DNA from 2 places in the Marinobacter liaoningensis genome. Region 1 is predicted to be linked to the other one. Evidence: predicted binding sites of a transcription regulator. Region 1 holds the regulator's gene; the other holds the start of a gene.
The links. Region 1 encodes FliA, which starts transcription of late flagellar genes. Its sites were predicted from a motif close to CTAAAGTTTNNNNNNNNNNNGCCGNTAA; they were not measured.
Positions count from the first base shown of each region.

Region 2: KZO34_RS11875 (methyl-accepting chemotaxis protein) is a predicted target of FliA. The motif match lies at 2,038-2,065, and genes of this name have one in related genera.

Region 1 covers NZ_JAHXKI010000002.1:254,545-261,803, forward strand. Annotated here, with positions in the region: gene KZO34_RS03450 (protein-glutamate methylesterase/protein-glutamine glutaminase) at 1-444, opposite strand, end outside; gene KZO34_RS03455 (chemotaxis protein CheA) at 490-2,607, opposite strand; gene KZO34_RS03460 (protein phosphatase CheZ) at 2,625-3,410, opposite strand; gene cheY (chemotaxis response regulator CheY) at 3,431-3,814, opposite strand; gene KZO34_RS03470 (RNA polymerase sigma factor FliA) at 3,977-4,720, opposite strand; gene KZO34_RS03475 (MinD/ParA family protein) at 4,751-5,563, opposite strand; gene flhF (flagellar biosynthesis protein FlhF) at 5,670-6,962, opposite strand; gene flhA (flagellar biosynthesis protein FlhA) at 7,023-7,259, opposite strand, start outside.
Region 2 covers NZ_JAHXKI010000002.1:2,081,917-2,089,175, forward strand. Annotated here, with positions in the region: gene KZO34_RS11860 (DUF2235 domain-containing protein) at 1-289, shown strand, start outside; gene KZO34_RS11865 (thiol-disulfide oxidoreductase DCC family protein) at 280-663, opposite strand; gene KZO34_RS11870 (CHAD domain-containing protein) at 647-1,999, opposite strand; gene KZO34_RS11875 (methyl-accepting chemotaxis protein) at 2,223-3,899, shown strand; gene KZO34_RS11880 (TRAP transporter substrate-binding protein) at 4,015-5,079, shown strand; gene KZO34_RS11885 (GGDEF domain-containing protein) at 5,458-7,259, shown strand, end outside.

The DNA.
Region 1 (7,259 bases):
CGCGGAGGAAGCACTACCCGCAGCGGGCGCTGGACGGGCGCCGGGGCGGCTCTGAGCCACATCCAGAATACGATCAATGAGGATTTTCTGGAGTTGACTGCTGTCCCTGGCGATTTCTTCAAAGTTCTTCGGCAGGAAATCCACAGCTCCCGCCTCCAGGGCATCCAGGGTGACCCTGGCGCCCTCGTAGGTGAGAGAGGAGAACATCAACACGGGCACCGGGTGCTTCTTCATGATCTCCCGTACTGCCGAGATGCCGTCCATCACCGGCATCTCGTAATCCATGGTGATGACATCCGGCCGAAGCTTTTCAGCCAGTTCCACACCCTCACGGCCATTGGTGGCGACGCCCACCACCTTGATCTGGCCCGAGCCGGTCAAAATTTCCGTCAGCCGTTTGCGAAAGAACCCTGAATCATCCACGACCAGGACAGAAACTGTCATCCATTTCTCCTAACGAAGTCCAATCTCGGGTGCCACCAAACTGCGTCAACTGTAGTGTTGCAGCAGACTGGGAACATCAATAATCAGGGCAATACGCCCGTCGCCGGTGATGGTCGCACCGGCCATACCCGGCGTTCCCTGAAGCGCACGACCCAGAGGTTTGATGACCACCTCTTCCTGCCCCACCAGCTGATCGACCACAAAGCCAACCTGCCTTGTTCCCATGGCGACAATCACCACGTGGGCGTTGTCGGGCTCATCGTCACCGGCGGCGTCTCTCACCAGCCAGCGCTTGATGTGGAACAGCGGGAAGACTTTGTCCCGCACCACGATGCATTCTCGCCCGTCAACAATATTGGTCTTGGTCAGATCCAGGTGGAAAATCTCCACCACATTGACCAGCGGCAGGGCGAACGACTGGTCTCCGAGCATGATCATCAGGGTGGGCATGATCGCCAGGGTAAGGGGCACCTTGATGATGATCCGGGAGCCCTTGCCCAGCTCCGACACGATATTGATCTGGCCATTGAGCTGACCGATCTTGGTCTTGACCACGTCCATGCCGACACCACGGCCGGACACGTCCGAAATCTGCTCCTTGGTTGAAAAACCGGCGGAGAAGATCAAATTGAAACACTCGCTGTCGGTGAGCCGGTCGGCGGCATCCTGTTCGTAAATGCCTTTCTCGACGGCTTTACGCCTGAGCACCTCGGGGTCCATACCCGCGCCATCGTCATCGATCGACAAAAGGATATGATCGCCTTCCTGCTCAGCGGACAGGGTGACGGTTCCCTGGCGCGGCTTTCCGGCGTTCTCGCGAACGTCCGGGGCCTCGATACCATGGTCCACGGAGTTCCTGACAAGGTGCACCAGTGGGTCCGAGAGCGCTTCCACCAGGTTCTTGTCCAGGTCGGTCTCTTCCCCGTGCATCACGAGGTTCACTTCTTTTTTCAGGTTGCGGGCGAGGTCGCGGACCACCCGGGGGAATCGACCAAACACTTTCTTGATGGGCTGCATCCGCGTCTGCATGACGGCAGACTGCAGATCGGTGGTCACCACATCCAGATTGGATACGGCCTTGTGCATGTGCTCGTCTTCGCTTGCAGCGCCCAAACGCTGCAGGCGGTTTCGCACCAGCACCAGTTCACCCACCATATTCATGATGTCGTCCAGGCGTTTGGTATCAACCCGCACCGTGGTTTCTGCGGTCGGTGCCGGGTCCCTCGCCGGGGCAGCGGGCGCCGGGGCTTTGGCGGCAGATCCGGCATTGTCGGCCGGCTCGGGAGTTTCTGCCTTTTTCGGCTTGGGGGTCGACGACTCCGGCGTCGCTGCGGCTGACGATTCTGTTTTGGGCGCCTTGCCCCCGTCGTTAGCGGTTGGACCACCGCCCTTACCATGCAGCTCGTCCAACAGCTTTTCGAATTCGTCGTCGGTGATCAGTTCATCACCCTTACCCGTTGACGCCTCCTTATCCTGACGGGCACCGGTCTCGGGCTCGTCGGATTCCGGGGCGCCGGCAAACTGGCCTTTGCCATGGAGCTGGTCCAGCAAAGCCTCGAACTCGTCGTCGGTGATTTCGTCATCACCGGATTCGCCAGCAGGCGCCCCGGCAGAGTCATGAGAACCGGGCGCCTGGTTGTCGGCAGAATCGCTGCCGTCGTGAAGAGCATCAAGCAGCTGCTCAAATTCGTCATCGGTGATATCACCGCCGTCGTCCGCCCCCGGCTGCCGGGTCTCTTCGGCAGGCTCCTGTGAACCTCTTCCGGTGTCACTTTCCGGTTCGGCAAAGGCATCGAGGGCGGCAATCAGTTCATCCGGAGCCGGTGTCAGCTCTTCATGATTCCTGACCTGCTCGAACATGGCGTTAACGTGATCAAGCGCCTCGAGCACCACGTCCATGAGCTCCGAGTCCACACGGCGCTTGTGATTGCGCAGAATGTCGAACACGTTCTCTGCGGAGTGGCAACAATTGACCAGGGCATCGAGCTGGAGGAAGCCCGCACCACCCTTGACGGTGTGAAAACCACGGAAAATGGCGTTCAACAGATCACTGTCGTCCGGGTGCTGCTCGAGATCGACCAGTTGCTCCGACAGTTTTTCGAGAATTTCGCCAGCTTCCACGAGGAAGTCCTGGAGAATCTCGTCATCAGCATCAAACGCCATGCGAACCCCTTATCAATTCAGAAACCGAGACTGGACAGCAGATCATCGACATCGTCCTGTCCCGATACTACATCTTCACGCTCTTCAGCCTTGATCTGAGGCCCTACGCCCTGCTCCGCCGAAACCTGAGTCTCGTCAATCTGGTGCACGGTGCCGGTGATCTGATCCACATGGCTCGCCATCACCACAAGGCTGAGCATCTGTTCTTCCACTTCCTTCACCAGGGTCGTGACCTTCTGGATCACCTGCCCGGTCAGATCCTGAAAATCCTGGGCCAACAGAATTTCCGAAAGATTGTTGTACATGGTGTCGGCGTCGGTGGTCAGGCCGGCAAAGAACCGGTCGATGCGCCCGTAGAGCTCACGGAACTCGGCGGGCTGCATTTCCCGCCGGCGTAACCGTTGCCATTCATCCCGCAGTGCCGAGGCCTCATCGCGAACGGAGTGGGCAACAGGCATGGTCTCTTCCACCAGGTCCATGGTGCGGTTGGCCGCCTGACTGGTCATCTGGACCACGTACTCAAGGCGGTCGGAGGCATCAGTCATCTTCGACAGCGCTTCCTGCTGCTCGACGCTGCGTGGATCCACCTGAAAATTCCGGATTGCTTCGTGCAGGCTACGGGTCAGCCGACCAACCTCGCGGTAGAGACTTTGATCCCTGACCTCGCTGAGTTCATTGATCACGGTCATCGCCTGAGCAAAATCTCCGGCCTTTACGCTTTCGGCCAGCTCTGCGCTCTGACGCTGGAGCTGCTCAGTCACCTCCGGATCGAGGCTCCGATGGTTCTTGTTGCTATCGCTCATGAGAGCCATCCGACCTCTGATTACTGAATGCGTTCGAAGATTTTCTCAATCTTTTCCTTCAGGACCGCTGCCGTGAACGGCTTGACCACATAGCCATTCACACCTGCCTGGGCCGCCGCCACGATCTGATCCCGTTTGGCTTCGGCTGTCACCATCAGCACCGGCAGCGTCTTCAGATCTTCATCGGCGCGCACGGCTTTCAGCAGATCAAACCCGGACATCCCCGGCATGTTCCAATCCGTCACCAGAAAATCGTACTTGCCGCTTTTCAGCATCGGCAGCGCGGTGTTGCCATCATCTGCCTCGTCGGTGTTGCTGAAACCCAGATCACGCAGCAGGTTCTTGATGATCCGTCGCATTGTGGAAAAGTCGTCCACAATCAGGATTTTCATGTTCTTGTCCAATGGGACCTCCAGTTAGTAACACCCGGAATTCGTTTGACCTATGAGCTCGACATCTAGCAGGCCGCTGTTTTAAGCACTTATTGTCTGATCTTTGGTGCCCAAGTAAAGCGCCGGTTACCAAAAGCTACAGAGCGCTATGAACCAGACACACGGAGTAGGCGTCTAGTCGTCCGCTTCACGACGCCAGCCCGCAAGGCGACCACGCAACCTGAGCGCGGCCTGGCTGTGAATCTGGCTGACCCGGCTTTCACTGACGCCCAGAACGGCGCCGATTTCCTTCAGGTTCAGCTCTTCCTGGTAGTACAGGCTGAGCACCAGTTTTTCCCGCTCCGGCAACTCTTCGATGGCCTCGGCCAGATTGCGACGGAAGGCATCGGACGCCAGACCATCCAGCGGATTATCGCTGCTCTCTGCTTCTTCTATCGGCAGCTCGCCGGATTCATTGAGCTCATCCAGACTAAAAAGTCGCCCGCTGTTGGCGTCTGCAAGCGAGGCATGGTATTCGGAAAGCTCCATACCCAGTTCTTCGGCGACTTCGAGGTCCTGGGCTTCACGACCGAGACGGTCTTCAACGGCCTTGATGGCCTGGGAAATCCGGCGGGCATTTCGATGGACTGAACGGGGGACCCAGTCGCCCTTGCGGATCTCATCCACCATGGCGCCTCGGATACGGATGCCGGCATAGGTTTCAAACGTCGCACCTTTGGTCGAGCTGTAGCGTTGGGCCGACTCAAGCAGACCGATCATGCCCGCCTGCATCAGGTCGTCCAGCTGCACCGAGGCGGGGAGCCTGGCCATCAGATGAAGGGCAATTTTCTTGACCAGCGGAGCGTGCTCCTCAATGAGTCGAGAAGGACCTTTCGCGTCAGACTGCTGATAGATTCCCAGATGTTTCGCCAATGTCATGTATCCGGTGTTGATTTGACTGGATCAGAATCAGACTTCGACGAGCCGCTCCACAAAGAACTCGAGGTGTCCCCGGGGCGAGGATGGCAACGGCCAGTTGTCGACCTTGTCCGCCAGTGCCTTGATCGCAAGAGACGCCTTGGCGCGGGGGTAGGCGTCCAGCACCGCCCGCTGTCGCTGTACCGATTTCTTGACGGCTTCGTCGTACGGCACCATACCCACATACTGCAGAGCCACATCAAGGAACCGTTCGGTCACCCGGGTCAGTTTATCGAAAAGGTGGCGGCCTTCCTGCTCATTTCGCACCTGGTTTGCCAGAATACGAAAGCGGTTGGTGCCGTATTCGCGATTCATCAGCTTGATCAGGGCGTAGGCATCGGTGATGGAGGTGGGCTCATCACAGACAACGAACAGCAGTTCCTGGGAGGCCCGAAGAAAACTGACCACGGATTCGGAAATGCCCGCGGCGGTATCGACAATCAGTACGTCAATCTGATCACCCAGTTCACTGAAGGCATTGATCAGTCCGGCGTGCTCCATCGGGCTCAAATGAGTCATTCGCTGGGTGCCGGAGGAGGCCGGCACAATCTTGATGCCGCCGGGTCCGTTGACCAGTATGTCCTTGAGTTCGCACTCACCGGACAGCACGTCTGAGATGTTTCGGCTGGCCGTAATTCCGAGCAGCACATCAATGTTGGCGAGGCCCAGATCGGCGTCCAGAATCACAACCCGGCGACCTTTCTGTGCCAGGGCGATTCCGAGGTTGACCGACACGTTACTCTTGCCGACTCCACCCTTGCCGCCGGAAACCGCAATCACCTGTACCGGATTTGCTCTGCTCATGTTGATTCTTGTCTCTCGCCAGTTGTACTGAAGGCTCGTCTTGTTATTGAACGGCGCCAGCTCCGCGCGCCGGATGCCCTGGGATCCGGTTAAGGCATGTTTGCGCTCAGGCCCCTTCGGCAACCGACTGCTGTTGCTGAAGGCGTTTCAGCCGCTCCACCGCCAGCCGCACCAGAGGAATGGCTTCCGCGTGATGCAGATCCTCGGGGATTTTCTGCCCGTCCGTGTAATAAGCCACCGGCAACCCGGTTTCCATCACGAACCCCAGAGATTCCCCGAGTGTCAGGGCTTCGTCAATCTTTGTCATCACGCAGCCCGAAAGATTTGCCATCTTATAGCAATGCCAGACGGATTTCATGATACGCGGCTGGCTGGTGGCAGACACCACAAGGTGGGTACGGATATTGTGGTGGCTACGCGCCAGCTCCGCCAGCTGTTCCTGGTACCCCTTGTCCGTACTGGTCAGGCCGGCTGTATCAATCAATACCAGATGCCGGTCGGACAGTTCGTCCAGAATATCATCCAGGGAGTGGCTTTCATCCACCACCCGCACTGGCACGTTCAGGATCCGACCGAACACGAACAGCTGTTCATGAGCGGCCACCCGATAGCGATCGGTCGTGACCAGCGCCAATGAATCGGCCCCGTGTCGCAACACGTAATGTGCCGCCAGCTTGCCAATGGTGGTTGTCTTGCCGGAGCCAGTGGGACCAACCAGCGCGTAGACACCGCCCTCATCCGGCCATTCCTGGCGGGAGGTGCGGACACCGGTGGCGAGCATTTTCAGGGACTGTTTCCAGCCATCTTCCAGCCGGCCACCCTTGTGCCGACGGGACAACGAGCCGGCCAAATCGTTACTCAGACCAAACTCCTGCAAGCGTTCCGCCAGCCGCTGTTGGACCGCATTGCTGGCCGGCTTCGCTGGCTCGACCGGCCGACCACTCATCATCTCCCGCAATGAGCTGATTTCAGCCCGCATCTGAGCCAGCTCATCGGAATAACCCTGGGCGTCGCCAGCCGGTGCAGGCGTCGACGCCTCAAACCCGGAAGACGCAGCCTCGTTCAGGTCCGCAAAGGAAGCGCCAGAATACGATGCCCCCACCTTGGCCCGTTTCTCCCGCACGTCACGGATACGATCGCGGGATCGGTTCAGCTCGTCTTCAAGCCGGCGATGCTGGTCAGCCTGCATTTCGGCCAGTCGCGAGCCGTTGGTGGCGGACTCGGCCTTGTCACCCAATCGCTGGCGCGCCATGTTCTCGTCGTAGTCCAGTGCCGTCACGATTTCGACGCCACCATCAACACGACGATTGGAAAGAATCACGGCATCCGGCCCCATCTGTTCACTGACCTGCTTCAGCGCCTCTGCCATGCTCTGAGCGAAAAACCGTTTTACTTTCATACTGCCTCATCCTCCACCGGCAGCCCCCTGCGGGCGCTGGCCGCGTTGTGGTCCGTGTCGTTACTGACCGACGGACGCCACGATAGTGATCTGTTTGTTATCCGGTATTTCCTGGTAGGAGAGCACGTGCAGGCGCTCTACCCCGTAGCTCGCAAACCTTGCCAGAACCGGTCGCAATGGACCGGAAACCAACAGAATGGCGGGCTTGCCAAGCATTTCCTGGCGCTGGACGCTTTCCTGCAGGGACCGCTGCAGCTTCTCCACCATGTTCGGCTCCAGAACCAGACCGATGTCGTC
Region 2 (7,259 bases), 1.8 Mb from region 1:
GGACGAGGGCGGTCTGTTTGCCTCGGACATTGCCCTGGACTGGATGGTGCAGGAGGCGAGGGCGGCGGGCCTGGAGATCGAGCCGCACCTGCCGGCTGCGGCCAGGCCGGACGCTCGGGCGAAACTGCACAATTCCCGGCGGCACATTTTCCGGTTTTCCCAACCGCTGATCAGACCCCTGAAAGTCGCCGATGTTGAGACCACGATCCACCCATCGGTGAAGGATCGCTGGCGTCTCGATCCGGGTTATCGCCCACCCAATCTGGAGCAGGTCGGATTTCAGGGTTGATGACCGTGGTCGTTGGCGCCGATGGCACAGGCGTACTTTCGCTCGTACCGGCGGTCCGCCCAGTTCTCGTAAATTCGCGAGGCAATGGGGAAGACCAAAGGCCAGAGCAGGGGCTTGAACAGGAAGCCCACAGTGGTATGTGACCAGGCGCGCACATTGGCGTGCAGACCGGTTACCCAGTCCCCGGACGGGGTCATCAGGTGAAGGCGGCGAAGCAGATCCTCGTGGTCTGGCACCAGCGGGTTGTTGCCATGCTGTTCGTGGATGTCCGCGAAGATCAGGTTGCCATCCTGAAGCTTGCGCAGAGTTCGGATCTCGCGGGCACACAGTGGGCAGCGACCGTCGTAGAACAGGGTGTCATATCGGGGCTCCATCAAGTCCTCCAAGGGCCAGTATCTGCTTTCGGACGTCTGCTTTTTGCTGTTCCAGCCTGGCTTTCAGAGCGCCCAGGGCCGCCGGAAGAATCTCCGGGGCGTCGCCCCGGAACTGTTCCAGCAACTCGATCTGAACGTGCAGATCCTGGAAATGGCCGTAATGTTTCTGGCGCTCTCTCAGAACCTTCAGGGGCTGCTTCCAGCCCGCCCTGTCGAGTTCCATCAGGTAGCGCGTCCGTTTCAACCGTTTGCGCAGTCGATGGAAATCCTCATCGGGCGAGACGCTGGTCAGCATCGCAGTCAGTTTGTTGATTTCATCCATACGTCGCCGGGCGGTCTTTCGGATGTCTTTATGGCTCAGTGATGCGGCAAGTTTTTCCAGTTTTCGGGACTCTATCCGGTCCTGCCAGTCGGTGAGGCTCTTGAGGTAGCGCTTGCCGGTCAGTTTTTTTACCAGCTGTTGGTGTTCGTCATCCGCCTCTCTCTCGAAATAGGTCTGCAATGCGGTGCGCAGTTCATCATTGGCGGAACATAACCATGGCAGCTGTTGCAGGAATACGTGCAGATCCCTGAGTCGACTGGTCGCGTTTGCGTTCCGTTTCAGTTGCTTGATGGCCTTGGCCAGCAGTTTGTTGTTGGTCACTTCCTGAACTGATTCGGCAATGGCGCGGCTGCGGCGAATGGCAATGCGGTACTGGTGCAGAAACTCGTCATCCAGTCCTATGATCACCCCCGGTGTCAGCTGTTGCATGAGCGCCAGCTGGTGTTGGAGTGCTGCAGGAATATCCCTGCCCGGTCGGGCGCCGTCGGTATCCGGTCGCTTTTTCAGTTTGCGGGCGAAATGGGTATAGCTGAACTGGATGGGTGTCAGGAGCGTTTCCAGTTTGCCCTTGCCCCCGGCCAGTTCGTGCCAGTGGCGAACAGGAATGCGAATGTGCACGAAACTGGCCGTTGGAAGTTGCTCGGGCGGGCGTTTTAGCAGCCACTGGGCCAGCTCGAGGAGGGCCGGGTTGTGGCCAATGACCGCAATCGCGCCTTGCCCATCCCGGTCCTGTAACCATTCTGCGAGACGACGGAAATCAAAGGTGTAGAGATCGGGGCAGACGTGTACCCGCTCCGGGGGGAATGCGGCCGGCAGGATGCCCTCAAGTGTCGCCTGCGCCCGCGTTGCTGAACTGGCGTAAACCTGGCCACCGAAACCACCGTGATGAGCAAGGGCCCGGCCCAGGGGTGCCAGCTGGCTTTGCCCCCGGGCATTCAGGGGCCGCGCCCGGTCGCGCAGTGTGTCGTCGGCCCAGCTGGATTTGGCGTGTCGGATCAGGTACAGGTGCTTCATGCTAGAACCCTGGCACTAAGACATTGGTCGAAACCGCGCTCAAGAATTGGACAATACCGTCGATACCCTAATTAGCTGAATATGCGTGGACAGTACCAGTCTAGTGTCAACACGCACGACCTTCACTGTTTCGTGCGTAAACCGGTCTTAACAAACTGGAACAGTGCTCAACGCATCTCTGTGGATAATCCATAACTCTACCCAATCCCCGAGGATCGTTGTAATGAACGTGCTGAACAAACTGCGCATCCGCACCCGATTGTTGCTGGCCGTCCTGGTGCCGGTACTGATCACCGCAGCGACCATCGCCTGGATCACCGTCAGCCAGATCCAGGCCAGTGGTGAAGCAGAACTCAAGCGGCTTGAAACCAGCCTTCTGGAATCCCGGAAAGCCGGACTCAAGAATCTGATCGACGCCGCCCGGGCAGTGGTTCTGGAAGCGAAGAACGACCCCGAATTGTCGGAAGAGGAAGCCAAGGCCGAGGCGGCGTCGCGTCTCAGAACCATCCGTTTCGACAAGACCAATTACGTCTTTGCCTACACCCGGGATGTCTACAACCTGGCCTATGCGCCGGACCCCACCAAGGAAGGGCCAACGAACAATCCGACTCTCAAGAAGCTGGTGGGCGCCCTGTTCGATGCGGCGCAAAGCGATGGCTATTACGGGTATGAATGGATGAATCCGGCCTCGGGCAATGAGGAGCCAAAAGTCTCTTATTCCACCATTATTCCGGGTTGGGACTGGATGATCGGTGCCGGTGTCTACGTAACCAACATCGAGCGCGAAGTCGCCGCCGCCCGGGCTGAAATCGAGGACAACATTGCCTCCACCCTGGGATTCATTCTGGTGGTAACGGTGATCGTTGTGGTCATCTCTCTGGTGATCGGCCTGTTCGTCGGCCGCACGGTGACCCGACCGCTCAAGGGCGTGAGCGACATGATGCAGGAAATCGCTGACGGTGAGGGCGATCTGCGCCATCGTCTGCCCGAGGACGGTACGGACGAACTGTCTGAGCTGGGGCGTCGTTTCAATGCCTTCGTGGTCAAGATTCAGGACACTATCCGCGAGGTGGGGGCGACCACCGACCAGGTCGCCTCGGCCGCCGAGGAACTGAGCCGGGTTGCCAATGAAACCCGCGCCTCGGTTCAGGAACAGGGCTCGGAAACCGACCAGATTGCCTCGGCCATCAACGAAATGGCGGCCACCATCCAGCAGATTTCCGGCAATGCCAACGAGGTTGAAAGTGCGGCGTCGGACGCCGATCGCATGGCCCGGGACGGTGGCGAAACCATCACCAACGCCCAGGGAGCGGTGAACAAACTGTCTGAGGAAATCCAGGAAAGCGCGCGCACCATTGACGCCCTGGCGGAGAAGTCGGATGACATCCAGCAGGTGCTTGATGTGATCCACGCGGTGACGGAACAGACCAACCTGCTGGCCCTGAACGCCGCCATTGAGGCGGCCCGAGCTGGTGAGCACGGCCGAGGTTTCTCGGTGGTTGCCGATGAAGTTCGCCAACTGGCCAAGCGCAGTGCCGAGTCCGCAGACCAGATTCGTGAAATGATTGACGGCTTTGTGTCGGAGTCCCGTTCTGCGGTTGATCTCATGAACAAATCCCGGGATCGCTCGTCGGAGACGGTGGAACGGATCAATCACGCTACCAGCGCCCTGGGCACCATCGAGAAATCGGTTGGGCAGATTCACGACCAGGTGACCCAGATTGCCACCGCCGCGGAGCAGCAGAGCCAGGTCGCGGAGGAAATCAACCAGAATGTGGTCCGCATCGTCGACGCCGCCCAGCGCAGCGATACCGGCGTTACCCAGACCAACGAAGCGAGCCAGGAGTTGGCACGGCTGGGAGAAAGCCTGCGAGATCTGGTCAGCCAGTTCAAGGTTTGAGGTCCGGCGCCAAGGCCTGGATCAGGCCTTGGCGCGCGGTGGCATGCCGAGCTAATATTAGTCCGATTCAATAAAAATACATTACATAATAATAGGATAAAGGTTGCCAACAATGATGACTCGCCTGTTCAGAATGGCCGCGTTTGCGCTGCTGTTCTCTGTCAGTTCGCTCAGCCTGGCTGAGGACACATTTACCCTGCGCCTGGCGCAGACCTGGGGGCCCAACTCCCCGATCCTGGGGGAAACCGTCGAACACATGGCCAAGATGGCCGAGACCATGTCCGATGGTCGTCTGCAGATCCGGATTGACCCCTCCAACAAGCATAAAGCGCCGTTCGGTATCTTTGATCTGGTTCGGAATGGCCAGTACGACATGGGTCACACCGCGTCCTACTACTACAAGGGCACTATCCCCAACGCCATGTTCTTCACCACGGTGCCCTTCGGAATGATTGCCCCGGAGCAATACGCCTGGTTCTACCATGGTGAGGGCATGGAGCTGATGCAGAAGGTGTATGAGCCTTACGGCCTGCTGTCCTTCCCGGGGGGGAACACCGGCAACCAGATGGGTGGCTGGTTTCGGGACGAGATCAACTCCGTCGACGATCTTCAGGGTCTGAAGATGCGGACGCCCGGCTTTGCCGGTGAGGTTATGTCCGAGCTGGGTGTCGCGGTGACCAACATTCCGCCGGGCGAGCTATACAGTGCCCTGGAACGCGGCACGATTGATGCCCTCGAATGGGTCGGCCCGGCACTCGATTTCAACATGGGCTTTCACCAGATTGCCAAGTACTACTATTCCGGCTGGCAGGAGCCAGGCGCCGAAGTCCAGTTCCTGGTCAACCAGAAAACCTGGACCAGTCTGCCTTCGGATCTGCAGGAAATTCTGCGCGTTGCCATGCGCACGGCCGCCTATGACATGTACATCCAGAGCACCCACGAAAGTGGCGTAGCCTGGGACCGGATGAAGGAAGATTATCCGGATGTCACGCACAAGACCTTCCCGCCGGAAGTGATTGAGGCATTGCGCGGTGCCACCAACAAGCTGCTGAAAGAAGCCGCGGAGAAGGATGAGCTTGCGAAGGAGATCATCAACTCCCAGCGTGAGTACCTGCGTCAGGTCCGTCAGTGGACCAACATTTCGGACAAGGCCTATCTGGACAGTGTAGCCGGCGAATAAGCCGGATCGCCTGAACCGGCCGGCCATGGCCGGTCCCAACGGGGCGCAGGGATTTTTACGATCCCCGCGCCCCGTTTTTATTGTCCCTGCATGAAAACGCGCCGATGGGACTGGCCTGGGATCCACTGCTGGCAAGCGTGTTCGGTGTGGAGGCGGGATGAGATCGTCGATTGGCCGGCTGTCCTTGTGGTTGCTGCTGATGGTCGGCTCGGCTTTGCTGGCGCTGGTGGTGATGGGACGATCGGACGCCACGAAGGCGTAGGGAGCTGATCCCGGATTGATTGAATGTTGGGATCAGCAGTGGCCGACTGGCTCAGTTTGTGGTCTATTGGCCTATAATTGCTTCCAGTTCTCATACATTGCGGGCCTGCCCCTTTGATGCATCTGCTCCGTCCCCTGCTGATCATCGGATTGTTGCTGGCGTTTACTCTGCCGGGCGCAGTCCTTGCCGCCTCTCAGCCGGTCACCGATGGCTGGGAATACCGCTGGGGCGATTCCACCTTCAATGCCGACGGTGTGCCGTACTGGACCCTCGAGACAGACACCGACCAGTGGCAAAGCATAGGGTTCCCTTCCAATCCGCCTGCCCGCAACGGCCGGGAAAATGTCTGGTACCGGGTCACGCTTCCGGAAGGTGAGTGGCAGGAGCCGATTCTCTACATCTTCAGCGTCGACATCATCGTTCAGGTCTACCTCGGTGGTGAACTGATCTATCAGTACGGCACCTTCGATTCACAGGGGCGGGGATCCTTTGAGGGGTGGCCCTGGCATGCGATTTCCCTACCCGAGGGGTATCAGAATAAGCCGATCTATTTCAGGGTGTTTTCAGATTACACCGACATCGGATTGTGGGGCGAGGTGTCGATCATGGACCACGCCGATCTGGTGTTGTTCATCGTGGAAAATTCACTGGAGTCTCTGATAATTGCCGGGTTCTCTGCGTTGATCGCCCTGCTCGCATTGGTCTTCGCCATGCTGCAGACTGAACGAAGGACCTTTGCCAGTATTGCCCTGTTTGCCCTGGCTGCCGCGGTGATGCTGGTCGCCGAAAGCCAGGCAAGCCTGTTGATCGCCTATCGACCGCTGCTGTGGGACTATCTTGCTGCCGGTTCCTATTACATGCTGCCAGTGGCCCTGGCGTTGATGCTGGAACAATGGCTGGTGGACCAGCGGCCCCGGCTTATTCGCCTGGTCTGGAAGCTGCATTTGGGATATCTGGTGGGGGCGATTGGGCTGTCCCTCGCCGGCGTGGTCAACCTGTCGTCAACCTTCCCGGTGTTTGACGCTCTGTTCCTGGTGACCATCGCCGCCATTGGCGCGGTGGTGGTGGGTCGGTTCCGCCAGATGTTGCGGGAACAGCAGGTGCTCGTGCTGACCTATGGTATTTTCTGCGCCCTCCTGATCGCCGATATGGCGGTGGCCCACGGCATTCTGCCCTGGAGCCGCGTGCCTGTGAGCTGGGGGCTGCTGATTTTTTCACTCGCAGTGGTCGTGATCTCACTCTGGCATTACGCCAGTACCCAGACTGCGCTGAAGCGGTTGGCCATTTCTCTGGAGCAGAAGGTGGCTGAGCGTACTGCACGGGCTGAATCCCTGGCCCGTCGTGAACAGGCGCGTGTGCGCATGCTGACGTTCGAGAATGAGAAGAATCGGGTCCTGGGTGACATGATTGCGGACCTGCAGGATTGCCTCACGCTCGGGCAGGCCTTTGCCCTGTTGGCCAGAACTGCGCCGGACCTGTGCAGCCCGTTGCCGGGCGTGCTCTACCGACGCACTGCCGGGCGTCGATACGAGCCGGTCGCACGCTGGGGCGACAGCGGCGAGTCAGACTCATTGCCACGCGTGTTGGATGCCGGTAAAAGCCTGCCACGACCCTCGGACGCCCCGGGCAATGCCAGCAAGATGAACCCTGAGTCTGCGGATAGCTCATCAGCCGGTCCCCTGTGCTTCTGGATCAATGTAGAGTCGGCCAACGAGGGAGTGGTGACAGAGGGCGTCCTGCTGTTGGAGAGTGATGGCCTGTTCACGACCGAGGAGAATGACTACGGCCTGGCGCGACTGTTTGCCGGACTGGATCAGGCCATCCAGCGGATTGGTATCACGCTCTCAAGCATTGCCCTGCGCGAGGAATTGCAGAAGTTTTCCTATGAGGATGCGCTCACCGGCCTGAAGAACCGGCG